Regions from separate parts of the Klebsiella electrica genome, predicted to be linked through region 1. Evidence: predicted binding sites of a transcription regulator. Region 1 holds the regulator's gene; each other region holds the start of a gene.
What was found. Region 1 encodes CRP, which controls carbon source genes, mostly activating them, when cyclic AMP is high. Its sites were predicted from a motif close to ATGTGANNNNNNTCACAT; they were not measured.
Positions count from the first base shown of each region.

Region 2: the regulator CRP is predicted to act here: its motif matches at 1,578-1,595, upstream of focA (formate transporter FocA).
Region 3: the regulator CRP is predicted to act here: its motif matches at 5,195-5,212, upstream of Electrica_RS09130 (arabinose ABC transporter substrate-binding protein).

Region 1 covers NZ_CP041247.1:398,509-405,128, forward strand. Annotated here, with positions in the region: gene argD (bifunctional acetylornithine/succinyldiaminopimelate transaminase) at 1-774, shown strand, start outside; gene Electrica_RS01795 (YccS/YhfK family putative transporter) at 764-2,842, opposite strand; gene crp (cAMP-activated global transcriptional regulator CRP) at 2,894-3,526, opposite strand; gene Electrica_RS01805 (OsmC family protein) at 3,833-4,237, shown strand; gene Electrica_RS01810 (phosphoribulokinase) at 4,298-5,164, opposite strand; gene Electrica_RS01815 (YheU family protein) at 5,201-5,419, opposite strand; gene Electrica_RS01820 (hydrolase) at 5,416-6,375, opposite strand.
Region 2 covers NZ_CP041247.1:3,492,835-3,499,454, forward strand. Annotated here, with positions in the region: gene ycaO (30S ribosomal protein S12 methylthiotransferase accessory factor YcaO) at 1-1,270, shown strand, start outside; gene focA (formate transporter FocA) at 1,655-2,512, shown strand; gene pflB (formate C-acetyltransferase) at 2,564-4,846, shown strand; gene pflA (pyruvate formate lyase 1-activating protein) at 5,195-5,935, shown strand; gene Electrica_RS16755 (MurR/RpiR family transcriptional regulator) at 6,025-6,620, opposite strand, start outside.
Region 3 covers NZ_CP041247.1:1,927,828-1,934,447, reverse strand. Annotated here, with positions in the region: gene otsA (alpha,alpha-trehalose-phosphate synthase) at 1-561, opposite strand, end outside; gene otsB (trehalose-phosphatase) at 536-1,339, opposite strand; gene araH (L-arabinose ABC transporter permease AraH) at 1,501-2,481, opposite strand; gene araG (L-arabinose ABC transporter ATP-binding protein AraG) at 2,496-4,010, opposite strand; gene Electrica_RS09130 (arabinose ABC transporter substrate-binding protein) at 4,073-5,053, opposite strand; gene Electrica_RS09125 (non-heme ferritin-like protein) at 5,925-6,428, shown strand.

The sequences.
Region 1 (6,620 bases):
TCGGTGGGCGGGCAGGCAAAATATTCTGATGGTTTCGGCCCGAAACCGGCGGACATTATCCATGTGCCGTTTAACGATCTGCATGCGGTTAAAGCGGTAATGGACGATCATACCTGCGCGGTGGTCGTGGAGCCGATTCAGGGAGAAGGCGGCGTGATGGCGGCAACGCCGGAGTTTCTGAAAGGATTACGCGAACTGTGCGATGAGCATCAGGCGCTGCTGGTATTTGATGAAGTTCAGTGTGGGATGGGGCGGACCGGTTCGCTGTTTGCATACATGCACTATGGCGTGACGCCGGATATCCTTACCAGCGCCAAAGCGCTGGGCGGCGGCTTCCCGATCAGCGCCGTATTGACCACCCACGATATTGCCAGCGCATTCCACGCCGGTTCCCACGGTTCGACCTACGGCGGTAACCCGCTGGCCTGCGCCGTGGCCGTGGCGGCATTTGACCTGATTAATACCCCGGAGGTACTGGAGGGGGTGAGCGCGAAGCGCGCGCTGTTTGTACAGCATCTCCAGCAAATTGACGCCCAGTTTGACCTGTTCAGCGATATTCGCGGTATGGGACTGTTGATTGGCGCGGAGCTTAAGCCGCAGCACAAAGGCCGGGCTCGCGATTTTCTTTATGCCGCGGCAGAGGCGGGCGTGATGGTGCTGAATGCCGGGCCGGATGTGATGCGTTTCGTCCCTTCGCTGGTCATTGACGAGAAGGATATTGCCGAAGGCATGGCCCGCTTTGCCCAGGCGGTACAGCAGGTGCTTAGCGCTTAACCGCGCGTAACCAGATGCCGTGATGCGGGCGCTGACGCCATGCCACCGAGGAGATGGTGTGCATGGTGTTCAGATGATCGAGGATCCGCTGCAGATGTTGCTCCATCGTACTTAATGGGCCACGGCTCACTCCCACATCCTGTGACTCCATAATATTCACATCGCCAGCGCTGCCGGGGCCGTCGGTATCCAGCCGCTGCTGGCAACGCTGGAGCGCAATCTCACAAGATTCCAGATAGCGTCGGGCCAGCTCCGGCGTCAGCATCGTATGCTCGCGGGCCAGGGTGGTCATGGCGTTGATATGCTCAACAATAAACTGGCTATGGGTAACCCATAGCTTCATATCGTCAAGATAATGAGTGTTAAACCCGGGTTCCTGCATGGCCTGATTCAGCGAGTTATACAGCGAGTTATGTGCCTGATTGACGCGCATCCGGCGATAGGCCAGCGCCGGGGCCTGATGATCGTCGCTGAGAATCAGCCGGAGCGCTTCCTGATCGGCTTCCAGCGCGTCGTGAGCGTTCTTACGCAGTAGCCCGCTTTGCCATTGCGGCCACAGCCAGACCATGCCGCCAAAGGCGATAAGGCAGCCGATAAGCGTATCGATAAGCCTGGCGACAATATACTGCTCGCCGTTGAGCGTCAGAAGCTGCAGGGTATACACCGCCGTCACGGTAAAGCCAACCATCGCCCAGCCGTAATGTTTGCGAATAATCAGGTAGCTCAGCAGCGTGACGAGCAGCATCGCGGAGAGCGTATAGCCCTCCGGGACGTGAAAGTGCAGCGCCAGGCCGGCGATGGCCAGACCGGCAAGCGTACCTGCCGCCCGATGGACAATACGTACCCGCGTCGCGCCATAGCCGTTCTGGGTCACAAAAAGCACTGTCATCAGGATCCAGTAAGGTTTGGGCAGGTTCAGGGCGCTTCCCATCAGGCTCGCGGCCGTTAACATCACGCAGATACGGGCGGCGTTACGTAACGCCGGCGATTTCAACGAGAGATAGTTCTTTAGCGCGGGCAGTAGCGGCAGACGGCGCTCTTTATCCGCCATCAGGTCGCGAGCATACAGCGGGCGCTGGGTGCGCAGCACCCGGGCTATTCGGCTGAAGTGCCAGGCGCAGAACTGCCCTACCGGGTTGTCGGGATGCTGCCAGGCAATTTTCTCCAGCGCGCCGATTTGCTTATCCATATGAAAGCGTTGCGGATAGCGGTGGTAGAGAATGTCATCGGCCACTACCCGCAGGCGGGCGGCAACGGTTTGCGCGTTCCAGCGGATCACCGCTTCGGCATGGCTGCGCTCCACCAGTTTTTGTACTTCTTCCGGTTGGTGCAGGCTGACGGAGATATGTTCCTGTAAATCCAGCGCCATCTGAAACACCCGCAGCAGGCGCTTTTGGTCGTTGCGCTGGTTTGCCGCCAGCATATGCATCTGCTGGTAGCATTGGGTGATCAGGTCCACTACCTTCTGCTGGCGCGTGAGCAACGGCGGCAGCGAAGTGCCCGGATCGATGTGCTGGGTCAGCAGGCTGTATTTGGCTTCGCAGTAGTTAGCCAGCTCCCGATAGAGCAGGCTCAGCGATTCACGCAGCGGCTGCTCGCGCCATAGCCAAAACCAGAACCAGCTAAACAGGCCGTACCACAGCGTCCCGAGGGCGTAGATCAGCAGCGGCTCCCAGACGGGCATATTGCCAGCGAGGCTCAGGGTGAAGATAGCGGCAATGAGCGAAGCGGGCAGTAGCCTGGCGTGCAGAGAGCTGATCTCCGCCGTTACGCCGAGCAGCAGCGTCAGGCCACTGAGAATCAAGGGCAGCGGGATGTCCTGCTGAAGAAGAAGCTGGACAACCAGACTACAGCCGGCAAATAACGAACCGCCAATAATCAGACGCTTAAAAAAGCGTTTGTGCGGGGTATCCAGACCGGCGACGTTACAGCAGGCGGGTACCAGCGAGAACAACAGACCTTGCTGTAAGTGCCCGAGGAGGAGGCCTGTTGCAACCGGCAAGCACAACACCAGCGTTTGCCGCAGTGCATAGTTGACTTCCGGGTGGTAAATCAGCCTGCGCCACATAGGGGAAACAAAAACGGCGTATTGCGGACGCAACACGCCGTTTTTATCGACTTAACGGGTACCGTATACGACGATAGTTTTACCGTGGGCGGAGATCAGATTCTGATCTTCCAGCATCTTCAGGATACGGCCAACGGTTTCACGGGAACAACCCACGATCTGACCGATTTCCTGGCGGGTAATTTTAATTTGCATACCATCAGGGTGGGTCATCGCATCCGGCTGTTTTGCCAGGTTCAGCAGCGTCTGAGCGATGCGCCCGGTGACGTCGAGGAAGGCAAGGTTACCCACTTTTTCTGAGGTCACCTGCAGACGGCGAGCCATCTGCGATGACAAGCGCATCAGGATATCCGGGTTAACCTGAATGAGCTGACGGAATTTTTTGTAGGAGATTTCGGCCACTTCACATGCGGTTTTCGCACGTACCCAGGCGCTACGCTCCTGGCCTTCTTCAAACAAGCCTAATTCACCGATGAAATCGCCCTGGTTGAGGTAAGAGAGGATCATCTCTTTACCTTCTTCATCCTTGATGAGCACAGCCACAGAGCCTTTGACGATGTAGTACAACGTTTCTGCTTTTTCACCCTGGTGGATCAGCGTGCTTTTAGATGGGTACTTATGAATGTGGCAATGAGACAAGAACCATTCGAGGGTAGGGTCTGTTTGCGGTTTGCCAAGCACCATGCGCGGTTATCCTCTGTTATAAGCTATCTCCGGGTGCCGACACTACACGGCATCCGGGCATGCAATCGTATTGTTTCCCTATGCCTGGGAAACGGGCTGGTGATTTTTCTTCAGCCTGTAATGTGAACTCCTCTGCATACATGCAGTACATCAATGTAATACTGTAGCATCCCGACTGTTTTAGCATAGCTTTTGCCGTATGTCTCCTGGTGTCTCGCTTCAGCATGATGCAGGTCGCCTTCCGTTGCGAGAATTGTTATGTACGCGTAATCTGTCAGGAAAATTGCAACCTTGGAGTTAAATTTTATGCAAGCTCGTGTGAAATGGGTGGAAGGGTTAACCTTCATCGGAGAGTCGGCGTCAGGTCACCAGATTCTGATGGACGGCAACTCCGGAGATAAAGCGCCAAGCCCGATGGAGATGGTGCTGATGGCGGCGGGCGGATGCAGCGCTATTGATGTCGTGTCTATTTTGCAGAAAGGTCGCCACAACGTGACTAACTGTGAAGTCAAGCTGACGTCTGAACGTCGGGAAGAGGCGCCGCGCCTGTTTACCCATATCAATCTGCATTTTATCGTCACCGGCAAAGAGCTGAAAGAGGCGGCCGTTTCCCGTGCGGTGGATCTGTCGGCGGAGAAATACTGCTCGGTGGCGCTGATGCTGCAAAAAGCGGTGAACATCACCCACTCGTTTGAGGTGGTGGAGGCGTAATGCCAGATACCCGGTGGCGCGAGCGTACCGGGTTGACACCGTTTTGTCGCGCCGCCCAATTTAAATCGCTTTGCCTTCCATCAAGCGCTCCACCAGCGGCGTCATGATGAGCTCCATCGCCAGCCCCATTTTCCCGCCCGGCACCACCAGCGTATTGATATGTGAGATAAACGAACCCTGCAGCATCGCCAGCAGCCAGGGAAAATCGATATCCCGCAGGTTGCGGAAGTGGATCACCACAAAGCTTTCATCCAATGACGGGATGCCCTTCGCCGCAAACGGGTTGGAGGTATCGACGGTGGGAACGCGCTGGAAGTTGATATGGGTGCGCGAAAACTGCGGTGTGATGAAATTGATATAGTCTTCCATTGAACGGACCACGGAATCCATCACCGCTTCGCGGGAGTGGCCGCGTTCGCTGGTATCGCGGATGAGCTTCTGAATCCATTCCAGGTTAACGATAGGCACCACGCCGACCAGCAGGTCGACATTCTGCGCAACGTTATACTGCGGCGTGACAACCCCGCCGTGCAGCCCTTCATAAAACAGGACATCGGTCGGTTCCGGTAGCGGTTGCCACGGTGTGAATGTACCCGGCACCTGATTCCACGGCACCGCTTCATCATAGGTGTGCAGATATTTGCGCGACTGGCCGCTACCGTTACGCCCGTACTCAATGAAGGTGTTTTCCAGCAGGCCAAAGTCGTTGGCTTCCGGGCCGAAATAGCTGATGTGTTTGCCCTGATCGCGCGCTTTGCGGATCGCCATGTCCATTTCCGGGCGGGTATAACGATGGAAGCTGTCGCCTTCCACCTCAGCGGCACGCAGGTTTAGCTGGGCAAAAATTTTACGAAAGGCGAGGCTGGTGGTCGTGGTTCCCGCGCCGCTGGAGCCCGTGACGGCAATCACCGGATGTTTGGCAGACATAACAACTCCCAGATTAAAACGATGTGTGGTGCCGCCTTAGCCGTGAAACTGCTTGCGGGGCATGATGTTGACCGTCTCGTGCAGTTCTGACCACACCAGTACGGCTTCTCCGCTTTTCAATTGCTGTTTGACGTCGGCGACTTTATCCGCCAGCGAGCGTTCATGTTCACCATAATCGGTGCCTTCACGCAACACAAAGCTTTCGATCAGGTTATCCAGCGTTTCGGGATCCAGATCGTGCCAGGGAATAATCATTTTTGTGCTCCCAACCAACGGGTTAACCAGTCCGGGATACGCCTTTCCAGCCACATTTCCGGTTTGCGCAGCGTGCCGCCAACGAATCCGACGTGTCCGCCATTTTCTGTCAACTGATACTCGACGTTTGCCGGGAGCTGTTCTTGTGGCGGAATGGAGTGGTGGTCCATAAACGGATCGTCTTTCGCGTGAATGATCAGCGTCGGTTTCGTAATGTCGCTGAGCCGCGGCATGGCGCTGCACTGGCGATAGTAGTCCAGCGCATCGGCAAAACCGTGAATCCTGGCGGTGATCATATCGTCAAACTCGCGGATGCGGCGCATGCCTTTAAGCTGGCGCAGATCGACCGGGAGCGAACCGGGATAGGCTTTCAGCTTACGCGCGGCGTTGGCCTTTAACAGATTGAGCAGATAACGTTGATAAACCCGGGAAAAGCCCTTGTCCATATGATAGCTGCAGGCTTCGAGCATGAACGGGGCTGAGACGATAACCGCGGCATCCAGCGGGACATTATCGCCTTCTTTGGCCAGCAGGCAGCCCAGCATATTGCCGCCCAGCGAATAGCCGACGGCGGCGGTCGGCGCCGTGCCCCATTCGCGTTGTAGCCAGTGCAGGAACCAGCTGCCATCTTCGGTTTCACCCGAGTGATAGATGCGGTTATTGCGGTTGGGTTCGCCGCTACAGCCGCGAAAATGCATCACCACGCCCAGCCATCCGCGCTGCATGGCCGCATGGATAAGACCATGAGCATAGGGGCTGTGCAGGCTGCCTTCCAGCCCGTGGAACACGACCAGTCGCGGTTTGTGTTGCGCCCCGGCGGGGTCTTCGCTCCACGCCAGATCGACAAAATCACCGTCCGGGAGTTCAAGGCGCTGCCAGTGCGGCGTGAATCCCAGCTTACGGCGAATCAGGCGCGGCAGCATGGTCTGCAGATGACGATTGCCCACGCCGCGCATAGGGTGGAACTCGCGCGAGTCGTCTTCGGGGGGCGTCATTTCTGTGGGGGTGATTTCTACCATAGCACCAGAGCAGTTAATCATCTTATAAAACAGTATACCGCGCATGAAGTACGCAGGTTATCCAATATGTGGTCTTGCGGCCCGTGCTATAGGTTACACGAAATTGCCGCCGGATGATGAGTGCTTGCGGGATAAGGAGGGTCCGCAGCCCGGGAAGGCGATAAGGGGACACAGCCACCGCC
Region 2 (6,620 bases), 2.2 Mb from region 1:
CGAAACCGTCTATATCCCGATGAATATCGTCGGCAACCTGTATGTCTCTAACGGGATGTCTGCAGGCAATACGCCGAACGAAGCGCGCGTTCAGGCGCTGTCGGAAGTCTTCGAGCGTCATATCAAAAACCGCATCATCGCTGAAAGCATCAGCCTGCCAGAAATTCCGGCAGAGGTCATGGCGCGCTATCCGGGCGTGGTTGAATCCATTAATAAGCTGGAGGCCGAAGGTTTCCCGATTTTTGCTTACGATGGCTCGCTGGGCGGTAAATACCCGGTTATCTGCGTGGTGTTGTTTAACCCGACGAACGGAACCTGCTTCGCCTCTTTCGGCGCGCATCCGGACTTCGGCGTCGCCCTGGAACGTACCGTCACCGAACTGCTGCAGGGTCGTAGCCTGAAAGATCTCGATGTCTTTACGCCACCAACCTTCGATGACGAAGAAGTGGCTGAACACGCCAACCTTGAAACCCACTTTATCGATTCCAGCGGCCTGATCTCCTGGGATATGTTCAAACAGGATGCCGACTACCCGTTCGTCGACTGGAGCTTCTCCGGCACGACGGAAGAAGAGTTCGCCACCCTGATGGCTATCTTTAAAGCAGAAGATAAAGAAGTTTACATCGCCGATTATGAGCACCTGAGCGTCTACGCCTGCCGCATCATCGTTCCGGGAATGTCAGACATTTACCCGGCAGAAGATCTGTGGCTGGCCAATAACAGCATGGGCAGCCATCTGCGCGAAACTCTTCTCTCCCTGCCGGGCAGCGAATGGGATAAAGAAGATTATCTGGCGCTGATCGAACAGCTGGACGATGAAGGGAATGACGACTTTACCCGCGTGCGTGAGCTGCTGGGCCTGGCGACAGGCAAAGACAATGGCTGGTATACGCTGCGCATTGGTGAGCTGAAGGCGATGCTGGCGCTGGCCGGCGGCGATCTGGAGCAGGCGCTGATCTGGACGGAATGGACCATTGAATTCAATGCCTCAATCTTCAGTGCCGAGCGCGCGAACTACTACCGCTGCCTGCAGACGCTGCTGCTGCTCAGTCAGGAAGAAGAACGTCAGCCTCTGCAGTATCTGAATGCCTTTATCCGCATGTACGGTGCTGATGCGGTAGAAGCCGCCAGCGCGGCGATGAGCGGTGAAGCGCCGTTCTATGGTCTGCAGGCCGTAGATAGCGATCTGCAGGCTTTCCCGGCCCATCAGTCCTTACTGAAAGCCTATGAAAAACTGCAGCGGGCAAAAGCGGCATTCTGGGCTAAATAAGGCTTCATTTTACTGCCAGCCACATTATTCACGGGGTCGATAAGGACCCCGTTTTTCATCGTTAAATAGCCCTGCGGCTAATTTGTAGTTGCAACGTTAATTTACAGTAAACTTTTTTTACGCATCACTTTAGGATTGTTAATTTTAATAAAAAATACCCCATTTTAATTAACCGTCCGCAGCGGCCAAAATGAAAAAAATCAACATAATTTGTAAATTTTAAAATTTATTTTTTTAATTTAAAACATACACTTATCACCATAACAAGTAAAAACCACACATATCCAGGGCTTATAGTTCCGGTGGGATATGATCTACATCAAATTCCCTTCTATAATGCTTTGTTAGTATCTCACCGCCAACTTTTATAAAGAGAGAGTTAGTGTGAAAGCTGACAACCCTTTTGATCTTTTACTCCCTGCAGCCATGGCGAAAGTCGCCGAAGAAGCAGGTGTCTACAAAGCGACAAAGCACCCGATGAAGACGTTTTATCTGGCGATTACCGCTGGTGTTTTCATTTCCATCGCTTTTGTCTTCTATATTACGGCGACAACCGGCACTGCCGCGATGCCTTTCGGGATTGCTAAACTGATCGGAGGGATCTGCTTTTCACTCGGCCTGATTCTTTGCGTCATTTGCGGTGCCGACCTGTTTACCTCCACCGTTCTTATCGTCGTGGCGAAAGCCAGCGGACGAATTACCTGGGGTCAACTGGCAAGAAACTGGCTCAACGTCTATGTTGGTAACCTGATAGGCGCGCTGCTGTTTGTATTGCTGATGTGGTTATCTGGCGAGCATATGACCGCCAACGGAGCCTGGGGCCTTAACGTCCTGCAAACCGCCGACCACAAAATGCACCATACATTTATTGAAGCCGTGTGTCTGGGTATCCTGGCTAACCTGATGGTCTGTCTGGCGGTGTGGATGAGCTACTCCGGCCGCAGTTTGATGGATAAAGCCATGATTATGGTGCTCCCCGTAGCGATGTTTGTTGCCAGCGGCTTTGAGCACAGTATCGCTAACATGTTTATGATCCCGCTGGGTATCGTAATCCGCGACTTTGCAAGCCCGGAATTCTGGACCGCTATTGGTTCTGCTCCGGAAAATTTCTCTCACCTGACCGTGATGAACTTCATTACTGATAACCTGATTCCGGTAACTATCGGGAACATTATCGGCGGTGGTCTGCTGGTTGGGTTGACATACTGGGTCATTTACCTGCGTGGCGACGACCATCACTAAGGGCCGTTTCAGGCAGTAAATAAAAAATCCACTTAAGAAGGTAGGTGTTACATGTCCGAGCTTAATGAAAAGTTAGCCACAGCCTGGGAAGGTTTCGCGAAAGGTGACTGGCAGAAAGAAGTCAACGTACGTGACTTTATCCAGAAAAACTATACCCCGTATGAAGGCGACGAGTCCTTCCTGGCTGGCGCAACTGAAGCGACAACCAAGCTGTGGGACAACGTTATGGAAGGTGTTAAACAGGAAAACCGCACTCACGCGCCTGTTGACTTCGACACCGCCCTTGCCTCCACCATCACTTCTCATGACGCAGGCTACATCAACAAAGCTCTTGAGAAAATCGTTGGTCTGCAGACTGAAAAACCGCTGAAACGTGCGATTATCCCGTTCGGCGGCATCAAAATGGTTGAAGGTTCCTGCAAAGCGTACGATCGCGAACTGGACCCGATGCTGAAAAAAATCTTCACCGAATACCGCAAAACCCATAACCAGGGTGTATTCGATGTGTACACCAAAGACATTCTGAACTGCCGTAAGTCTGGCGTTCTGACAGGTCTGCCGGATGCGTATGGCCGTGGCCGTATCATCGGTGACTACCGTCGCGTTGCGCTGTACGGTATCGACTTCCTGATGAAAGACAAATACGCGCAGTTCCTGTCTCTGCAGTCTGACCTGGAAAACGGCGTAAACCTGGAAGCGACTATCCGTCTGCGTGAAGAGATCTCTGAACAGCACCGTGCTCTGGGTCAGATCAAAGAAATGGCAGCGAAATATGGCTGCGATATCTCTGGTCCGGCAACCAACGCACAGGAAGCTATCCAGTGGACCTACTTCGGCTACCTGGCCGCGGTTAAGTCTCAGAACGGCGCAGCAATGTCCTTCGGTCGCGTATCCACCTTCCTGGATGCCTACATCGAACGTGATATCAAAGCAGGAAAAATCACCGAACAAGACGCTCAGGAAATGATTGACCACCTGGTCATGAAACTGCGTATGGTTCGCTTCCTGCGTACTCCGGAATATGATGAACTGTTCTCCGGCGACCCGATTTGGGCAACGGAATCCATCGGTGGTATGGGCGTTGACGGCCGTACTCTGGTCACCAAAAACAGCTTCCGCTTCCTGAACACCCTGTACACCATGGGGCCTTCTCCGGAGCCGAACATCACCGTTCTGTGGTCTGAAAAACTGCCGCTGAACTTCAAGAAATTCGCCGCTAAAGTGTCTATCGATACCTCTTCTCTGCAGTATGAGAACGATGACCTGATGCGTCCGGACTTCAACAACGACGACTACGCTATCGCATGCTGCGTAAGCCCGATGGTTGTTGGTAAGCAAATGCAGTTCTTCGGTGCGCGTGCTAACCTCGCGAAAACCATGCTGTACGCTATCAACGGCGGCGTTGATGAAAAACTGAAAATGCAGGTGGGTCCGAAATCTGAACCTATCAAAGGCGACGTTCTGAACTTCGACGAAGTGATGGACCGTATGGATCACTTCATGGACTGGCTGGCTAAGCAGTATGTCACCGCGCTGAACGTTATCCACTACATGCACGACAAGTACAGCTACGAAGCCTCTCTGATGGCGCTGCATGACCGTGACGTCATTCGCACCATGGCATGTGGTATCGCAGGTCTGTCCGTTGCGGCTGACTCCCTGTCTGCTATCAAATATGCGAAAGTTAAACCGATTCGTGACGAAGACGGCCTGGCTGTTGACTTCGCAATCGAAGGCGAATACCCGCAGTTCGGTAACAACGATTCTCGCGTTGATGACATGGCGGTTGACCTGGTAGAACGTTTCATGAAGAAAATTCAGAAACTCACTACCTATCGCAACGCTATCCCGACTCAGTCCGTTCTGACCATCACCTCTAACGTGGTTTATGGTAAGAAAACCGGTAACACCCCTGACGGTCGTCGTGCCGGTGCGCCGTTCGGACCAGGTGCTAACCCGATGCACGGTCGTGACCAGAAAGGTGCGGTTGCCTCTCTGACCTCCGTGGCTAAACTGCCGTTTGCTTACGCGAAAGATGGTATTTCTTACACCTTCTCTATCGTGCCAAACGCGCTGGGTAAAGACGACGAAGTGCGTAAAACCAACCTTGCTGGCCTGATGGATGGTTACTTCCACCACGAAGCGTCTATCGAAGGCGGTCAGCACCTGAACGTCAACGTCATGAACCGCGAAATGCTGCTCGACGCGATGGAAAACCCGGAAAAATATCCGCAGCTGACCATCCGCGTATCTGGCTATGCAGTACGTTTTAACTCCCTGACTAAAGAACAGCAGCAGGACGTTATCACACGTACCTTCACTCAGACCATGTAATGGTTGTGACTGAAATCGCGATTTAAAAAGCGTACAATAAAGGCTCCACGCAAGTGGGGCCTTTTTAACACCCTCTCCACCCCAGTCTCTTTTGTCCGCTATCTATACTCTATGGATAACAGCCAAAACAGACTTAGAGCCTATCCCATCAGGCGTCATTGTCGCAGCCAGTTTGAACACGGACAGCGCGCAGCAACCGGAGCCTACACGTAGTACGTGAGGATTGTGAGCACTGCCCAGGTTCAAAATGGCAAGTAAAATAGCCTAATGGGACTGGCTCTTAAACACAGCCGGTTTGAGCTGTGCATCACAGGCCCCGGAAGGGCCGAATCTGGAGATATCACCGCAATGTCAACTATTGGTCGTATTCACTCCTTCGAATCCTGTGGCACTGTCGATGGGCCAGGGATTCGCTTTATCACCTTCTTCCAGGGCTGCCTGATGCGCTGCCTGTATTGCCACAACCGTGACACCTGGGATACCCACGGCGGAACCGAAGTCACCGTCGAAGACCTGATGAAAGAGGTCGTGACCTATCGCCACTTTATGAATGCTTCCGGCGGCGGCGTTACGGCATCGGGCGGTGAGGCGATTTTGCAGGCCGAGTTTGTGCGCGACTGGTTCCGCGCCTGCCACAAAGAAGGCATTCATACCTGCCTCGACACCAACGGCTTTGTCCGTCGCTACGACCCGGTTATTGACGAGCTGCTTGAAGTGACCGATCTGGTCATGCTCGACCTCAAACAGATGAATGATGAGATCCATCAGAATCTGGTTGGCGTCTCTAACCACCGTACGCTGGAGTTTGCCCGCTATTTATCGAATAAAAACATCAAAGTCTGGATTCGTTACGTGGTGGTTCCCGGCTGGTCTGACGATGATGACTCCGCGCACCGCCTCGGCGAGTTTACCCGCGATATGGGCAATGTCGAAAAAATCGAACTGCTCCCCTATCACGAGCTAGGCAAGCACAAATGGGTCGCGATGGGTGAAGAGTACAAGCTGGATGGCGTACACCCGCCGAAGAAAGAGACCATGGAGCGGGTCAAAGGCATCCTCGAGCAGTATGGTCATAAGGTGATGTACTAAGCCGACGGGCGGCGTGGCCAGCTAAGCAGAATTTTCCCCGGATAGCGGCGCAGAACGTCTTATCCGGGTGTAAAACGCTTCGGCAATCATTACGACATAAAGTATTGCGACAGCTTATTAGCCACGCTTTCAATCGAAAAAATGCGTTTCTGATGCGCCTTACGATATTCCGCATAGCGCTCATCCTGCTCCTCCAGCGCGCGAAGCATTCGATCGGCAACCATCATCGCTCCCGCAATTTCGGCAAATCCTGATTCACCTTCTCCCTGTAAAGCCACCGCGGCCTGCAGGTTCCAGTCCGATAAACGGGCCAGCGGCGTAAACGTGCCGCGGGTCAGCGACAATATTTTCACCCCTTGCTGCTTCGCCAGCGTCAAAGCCTGCATCATATCCGCCGAGGCCTGTTCGGTATGCACGACGATAATTCCCGTCTTTTGCCGATCGGTTGATATCGGGATCGCCGCCGGATAAGAGCGATCGACGAAGCTGGCAACTTTGCCCATGTTAATTAAATTCATTTGTAGAAACAGGGCAACGGGCACCGCCGTACCCACCGCATAAATAGCGATGTTATTCAGCGCATTCAGCCAAACCGCTGCGCTTTGCAGCTCCTGAGCATCGATAATGGTATTGCTATCGCGAATGCTCGCCAGCACCGGCGCAATATCGTCGTCATCGCCGCCTT
Region 3 (6,620 bases), 1.5 Mb from region 1:
AGTCTGGAAGCCAAGCAGATCGTAGTCGCAGAGCTGTTCCAGCAGCTCGGCATGCGGGGGGAGCGCATTAAAAATCTCTGGCGTCGGGAACGGGATGTGCAGAAAGAAGCCGATACGGTTATTGACCCCAAGTTTGCGCAGTTCGCTGGCAAAAGGCAGCAGATGATAATCATGAATCCACAAAATATCATCGGGCTCAATCAGCGGCAGCAGCTTTTTCGCCAGGTTGGCATTGACCCGCAGGTAACCGTCCCAGGATGGGCGCTGGAAGTCCACCAGATCCAGGCGATAGTGGAATGCGGGCCACAGCACGGCGTTGGAAAACTGGTTGTAGTACTCGTCATGATCCCGTTCATTGAGCGTAAACGAAGCCCAGGTGATATTCCCTCGCGTCACCGTGTTTAGCGGCTTCTGGTCATCCCCTATCTCTCCGCTCCAGCCAAACCATAATCCACCGGCAGCCTTCAGCGCGCCCAAAATGCCCACGGCCAGGCCGCCCGCACTGGCCTTTTTATCATTCGGCGGCGCAATACGATTAGATATTACGATTAAGCGCCCCATAACCCTCTCTCCTGTCATTTTGCGCATCTGGTTGTAGCTTATTATTTGCGATGCTGATTAACCAATGCTGAACGGCCGCGACATCCGGCAGACGCCATTGCGCCTGGGTGTCGCCCTTGCCAACTTTTATCGACATGCCGCCGAGCTGATTCACAACGCTAAACCCGGCTTCGTCCGTCAAATCGTCGCCAACGAATAGCGGTTTGCGCCCCTGAAACGGCGCCTCCTGCATAAACGTCGCGATCGCTTCCCCTTTATTGACCCCACGCGGCTTAATCTCCACCACGCACTTACCCAACTGCAATGCGAGGATCGGATAACGTTTGACAATCCCCTGCGCCAGCGACAGCGCCGCGCTCTGGTACGCCGGCGCCTGGCGATAATGCAGCGCAAACGCCATCCCTTTGTATTCAAGTTCACACCCCGGCATCGTCTCCAGCGCCGCCCGCAGCTGCTGATCCAGTTCGCGGAGCAGCGCATCAGGAAGCGTGACGATGTGCGTTTTACCATTGATATCGCGGCGTTCTGCCCCGTGAACACCGGCCAGCGGCAGCCGGTATGGATGGGTAAGCGCATCAAGTTCAACCATGGAGCGCCCTGAAATCAATGCCACCGCCCCACTCTGCTGCTGCGCAAGCTGCCGCAGCGCCTGAAGCGCTTGTGTGGGGATAACAACCTGATCGGGATGAGGTTTGATATCGGCAAGCGTGCCGTCGAGGTCAAAGAAAAAGGCATGATGTTCGGTTGGCACAGGCGGTACAGATATCTTGTCAGCCACCCTGTTTTCCTCCTTTCATGGCCAGCGCAACGCTGGTTGTTAACGGATTGTTAGCCATGTAAGTATAGACAGTGTGACCGTGATCGCCATTTTTGATAGCTATCGCCAGCACAGCGGGCGCTGGCGATAATCGAGGAGTAGACTAAAAGGTTGGGAGGGCGTTAAGCCGTCCGTTTTGCTTTTTGTTTGTAACGGTCGAAGATAACCGCCGCCAGCAGAATCACGCCGCGCACCACGTACTGAGAGAACGGCGAGATATTCAGCAGGTTCATGGCATTCTCGACGGTGCCAAGGATCAGGATCCCGGCAACCACATAAGAGATCTTACCGATCCCGCCTTTCAGCGACACGCCACCCAGCACACAGGCTGAAATGACGATCAGCTCATAGCCAATCGAGGTCATCGGCTGGCCGCTGGTCATGCGCGAGGCGAGAATGATCCCCGCGGCGGCAGACACCAGGCCTGAGATCACGAAAATAATAATTTTGGTCCGCACCACCGGCACGCCCGCCAGTCGGGCCGCCTCTTCATTGCCACCGATAGCCAGCGTATTGCGGCCAAAGGTGGTTTTGTTGAGCAGCAAACCAAAAATAATCAGGCAGGCGACGGTCAGCCAGATGGGGGCCGGCAGGCCAAACCAGTTGGCATAGCCTAAGGTAAAGAAACGCTCATCTTCAATACCGACCGCCTTGCCGTCGGAGATGATATAAGCCAGGCCGCGCACAATCTGCATTGTGGCAAGCGTGGTTATCAGGGCGTTAATTTTCAGACGGGCAATCACGAAGCCGTTAACCAGCCCGCTGATTGCCCCCAGCAGCAGACCGGCGGCAATCCCTATCCACATGCTTTCCGTCATATTAATCACCACGGCCGTCGTTACGCCTGCGCAGGCGATAACCGATGCCACCGACAGGTCAAAATCTCCGGACGCCAGGCAAAACAGCATACCGCAGGCCACCATACCGGACATTGAAATCGCTAGCCCCAGACCTTTCATATTGATAAACGAGGCAAAATTGGGCACAAAAATCACGCAGCCGATAAACAACACGGCAAAAACAACCAGCATGCCAAACTGATCCCAGATTCGGGCAAAGCTAAACGAAGTCTGGCGGGCATTAGGGGTGGTAACAGAGGACATCATTGACTCCTTACTCAGGCGACCGCCTGGCTCACTTTTGGCATCGCAAGGCTTAACGCCTGCTGTTCATTGGCATCGTCATGCAGCAGTTCGCCTGCCACCTCGCCTTCGCGCATCACCACAATACGATCGGCGACACCGAGCACTTCGGGTAAATCGCTAGAGGCGAAAACGACGGCGACGCCGGAGGCCGCCAGGGCATAGATAACGTTATAAATTTCATGCTTAGCGCCCACATCAATACCGCGGGTCGGCTCATCCAGCAGGATCACTTTCATCTCTTCCGACAGCCAGCGCCCCAGAATCGCTTTCTGCTGGTTGCCGCCGGAGAGATTCATAATCAGCTGCTCCGGGCCTGGGGTTTTGATATTGAGCGACTTAATATGCCGATCGGCATTGTGCGCTTCCCAGCCGTTATTAATGATGCAGCCCGCGCGAATATGCCGGCGACGCGCGCTGATATTGATATTGTCGCGTACGGAGTGCACCGGAATTATGCCCTCCGCTTTGCGGTCTTCCGGGCACAGCATCATTCCGGCCTCGATAGCCTGCGCCGGTTTACGAATATCGATCGCCTGGCCGTCGATATACACCTGACCACCGGTGATCCGGGTTCCGCCAAACAACCCTTTCATCAGCTCGCTGCGCCCGGCCCCGACCAGCCCGAACAGGCCGACGATTTCCCCGCCGCGCACCGAGAGATCGACCGGCTTACGCACGCCGGGTGCTTTGACCTGCTCCAGACGCAGACGCTCTTTGCCATACTCACGCGGTTTCCAGCCGTAAACATCGCCCAGCTCACGCCCCACCATCGCCTGCACCAGCGCATCATGATTCACGGTCTGCATATCATCGAAGGTACGGACGTAGCGGCCATCTTTAAATACGGTGATCGCATCGCTGAGGGCAAAAATCTCCTCCATGCGGTGCGAAACATAAATAATCACGCGCCCTTCCTCGCGCAGTTCGCGGATGACGCGAAACAGATGCTCTATCTCGCGCGCCGAAAGAGAGCTGGTCGGTTCATCAAACGCGATGACCTTGGCGTTACGGGTGAGCGCTTTGGCAATCTCTACCATCTGCCACTGGCCGATGGAGAGGTATTTCAACGGCGTTTCCGGGTCGATATCCAGCCCCAGATGCTCCAGCTGCAGGCGAGCTTCGTAGTTGAGCAGCGAGCGGTTCACTAACCCGTACTTATGCGGGATTTGGCCGAGGTAGATATTTTCTGCGACGGTCATCTCCGGAATCAGGTGCAGCTCCTGATAAATTATCGCCACTCCGGCGTTAAGCGCTTCGGTGGTGTTGGTGAATACGCGCGGCTGACCGTCTATCTGCAGATCGCCGGCGCTAGGGATATAGTTGCCGCTGAGAATCTTCAGCAGCGTCGATTTTCCGGCACCATTTTCCCCCATCAGGGCGTGGATCTGTCCGCTGTAGCAGTCAAAGCTAATATCAGACAGCGCCTTAACGCCGGGAAAGGTCATGGTAATACCGCGAAATGAGAGATAAGGGGTAGACTGTTGCATAACAACTCCGCTCTTCTATGCTCAGCCTCCCGCAGAGTGCGGGAGGCAGGGTCAACCAGGCCTTACAGCCCTTTTTTCGCCAGCTCTTCTTTGAAGTTGTCGCGCGTGATCAGCACCACATCGGTCACCGCAGTGAATTTCGGCGGTTCGACGCCTTTCGTGACCCAGTTGTAGAGCATCTCACTGGTTTTATATCCGTGGATGTCCGGGCTAGGCAGCAAAGAGCCGTAGAAACCGGTCGCCTGCGCTTTGGAGAGTTCATTAACCGCATCCACACCATTGATGCCAATGCCGATCACATCCCCGGCTTTAAAACCCTGGCCTTCGGTTGCGCGCACGCCGCCCAGCACGGTGTTGTCATTCATCCCCACGATCAGCCAGTGTTTCACCTGAGGATGCTGCACCAGCATGGAGTTACCGGCGTCGAAGGCGCCCGGGATATCGTTGGATTTGGTCGGAACGCGGTAGATCTGTTTATCCGGGAAGCCGGCCGCTTTCAGCGCGTCAATGGAACCGGTGGTACGACGGCGGGCGGTATCGAGTTCATCGGCGGTAATCGCCATCACACCGGTATCCTTCACATCCCAGCCGCGTTTTTGCATCTCTTTATACAGCTCCTGCCCCTGACGAGCGCCAATTTCACTGGCGGCCATCATCACCAGCGGCACGCTCTCCATCGGTTTACCTTTGGCATTAACAAACTGGTCATCGACGGTGATAACTTTCATATCGTATCCGCGGGCTTTGGCGACAATCGCCGCGCCGAGTTTCGGGTCAGGCGTACAAATAACGAAGCCCTTGGCCCCGCTGGCCGCCAGGCTGTCGATGGCGTTAAGGGTCTTCTCGCCATCCGGAACCGCAATTTTAATCACCTCAAAACCCAAATCTTTGCCGGCCTTATCAGCAAATTTCCACTCGGTCTGAAACCAGGGTTCTTCAGGCTGTTTCACCAGAAATCCGAGTTTAAGTGTTTCAGCCATAGCTGATTGTGACATAACCGCAGCGAGACCGATCGCCGCCAGCGCTTTAGTAAATTTGTGCATGGTAAACTCCAGCTTTATTTCGCATTTCTGTAGGGAAGTATCGGACTTAATTTTTTTATCAGACTTAAAACAAGGCATTAGAAAAATCGCACACCGCACTGCCGTTGTTCATTAAGTAATAACCGGAAATCAATTCTCCATACGAGAGCATTATCACATCGCGGAATTACAGTAATTGCGTGCATAGATTTAGCGAAAAATGACATAAAAAAAGCGCTAATTGTCAGACAATTAACTCTGAATGTAGCAAATTTATCCATATCATCAGCAGACTTATCCTTGTGGCTATCGTCGCCCCCTTCTCAGCGGGTTTGCCGAAAAGCGCAGCGCCCCTTCTTCAGCCGTTTCCTTTACCGATATGGCTTCTCACCAGATGAAATATCGCTCAGGGAAATTTTATTACCGTTAATAACAGAATACACTTCATAACTCCGTTTATCCCATCCGGTAAAAATGGCGTCATTACCATTGACCATGATGTGATATGACCGAATTATGACCAGAGGATTAAATTCATATTTAATAAATATGTCGTAGATATCATCCATAGCATAAAAAACCCGCAATTAATAAAAGCAAATAAAATCAATGAGGTAAATAAATATAAAACGACAAGGAGAGTTAAAAAACGTGCTTTTCAGGCATATTGTAACTAAAAGTAAAACAAGGCCAGTTGAGAGTTTTCTTAGCCTGCCCTTGGGGGTATTCTGTATATATCGGTAGTCACTAATTAATTACCGATACACATAGGGAAATTGCGAATTCATTATTTTGCCGACAATGTTACGCGTAAAAAATCTCGCATTTTATCGTCACCGGCGAAGATTCTCGACGCGCGAATGATAACTCCAGCTTAATAAGGATATTTTTTATGGTCGTTCCTGGAATGGCTCAAAAGCTCAATAATCAGATGAACCTTGAGTTTCGTGCATCAAATTTATATCTGCATCTCAGCGAATGGTGCGAACAACAGCGTCTGAACGGCACCGCCATCTTTTTGCGCTCCCGGGCACAATCCCACGTGACGCAGATGATGCGCGTATTCGATTTTATGAAGACCGGCGGAAGCTGGCCGATCGTCAAAAATGAAGGCAGTTACAGCCATAGCTGTCACTCCCTCGAAGAGCTGTTTACCGCGACTCTGGCCGATTATGAACAGCGCAGCAGCATGCTGTCCGGGCTGACCGAAGAGGCCAAAGCACAACGCGATGACACCACCTGTCGCTTCCTGGCGCTGCTCGCGAAAGAGCAGCAGCAAGACGGCATGCTGTTGCAAAGCGTACTTGAAGAGGTCCGTAACGCGGATAAAGCCGGTTTATGTATGCTGCAAACCGATCGCCATCTGCTCAGTCTGGTAGCGCACTGCGAGGATTAAAACCGTAGCGGTGAACGCCACATCCACGGTTCCCTCAGGGAGGATGAAGCCTGAGGGAATGTTCAGTACCATCTGATCGCCCTCGCCCTGACCGGCGCACTCACCCGACGTTTACGATAGAACCGATGCAAATCACAGTATGCTCGTAGTACCGCTTCGCGGATAAACGCCACCCGCCTGTCAATCTCCTGC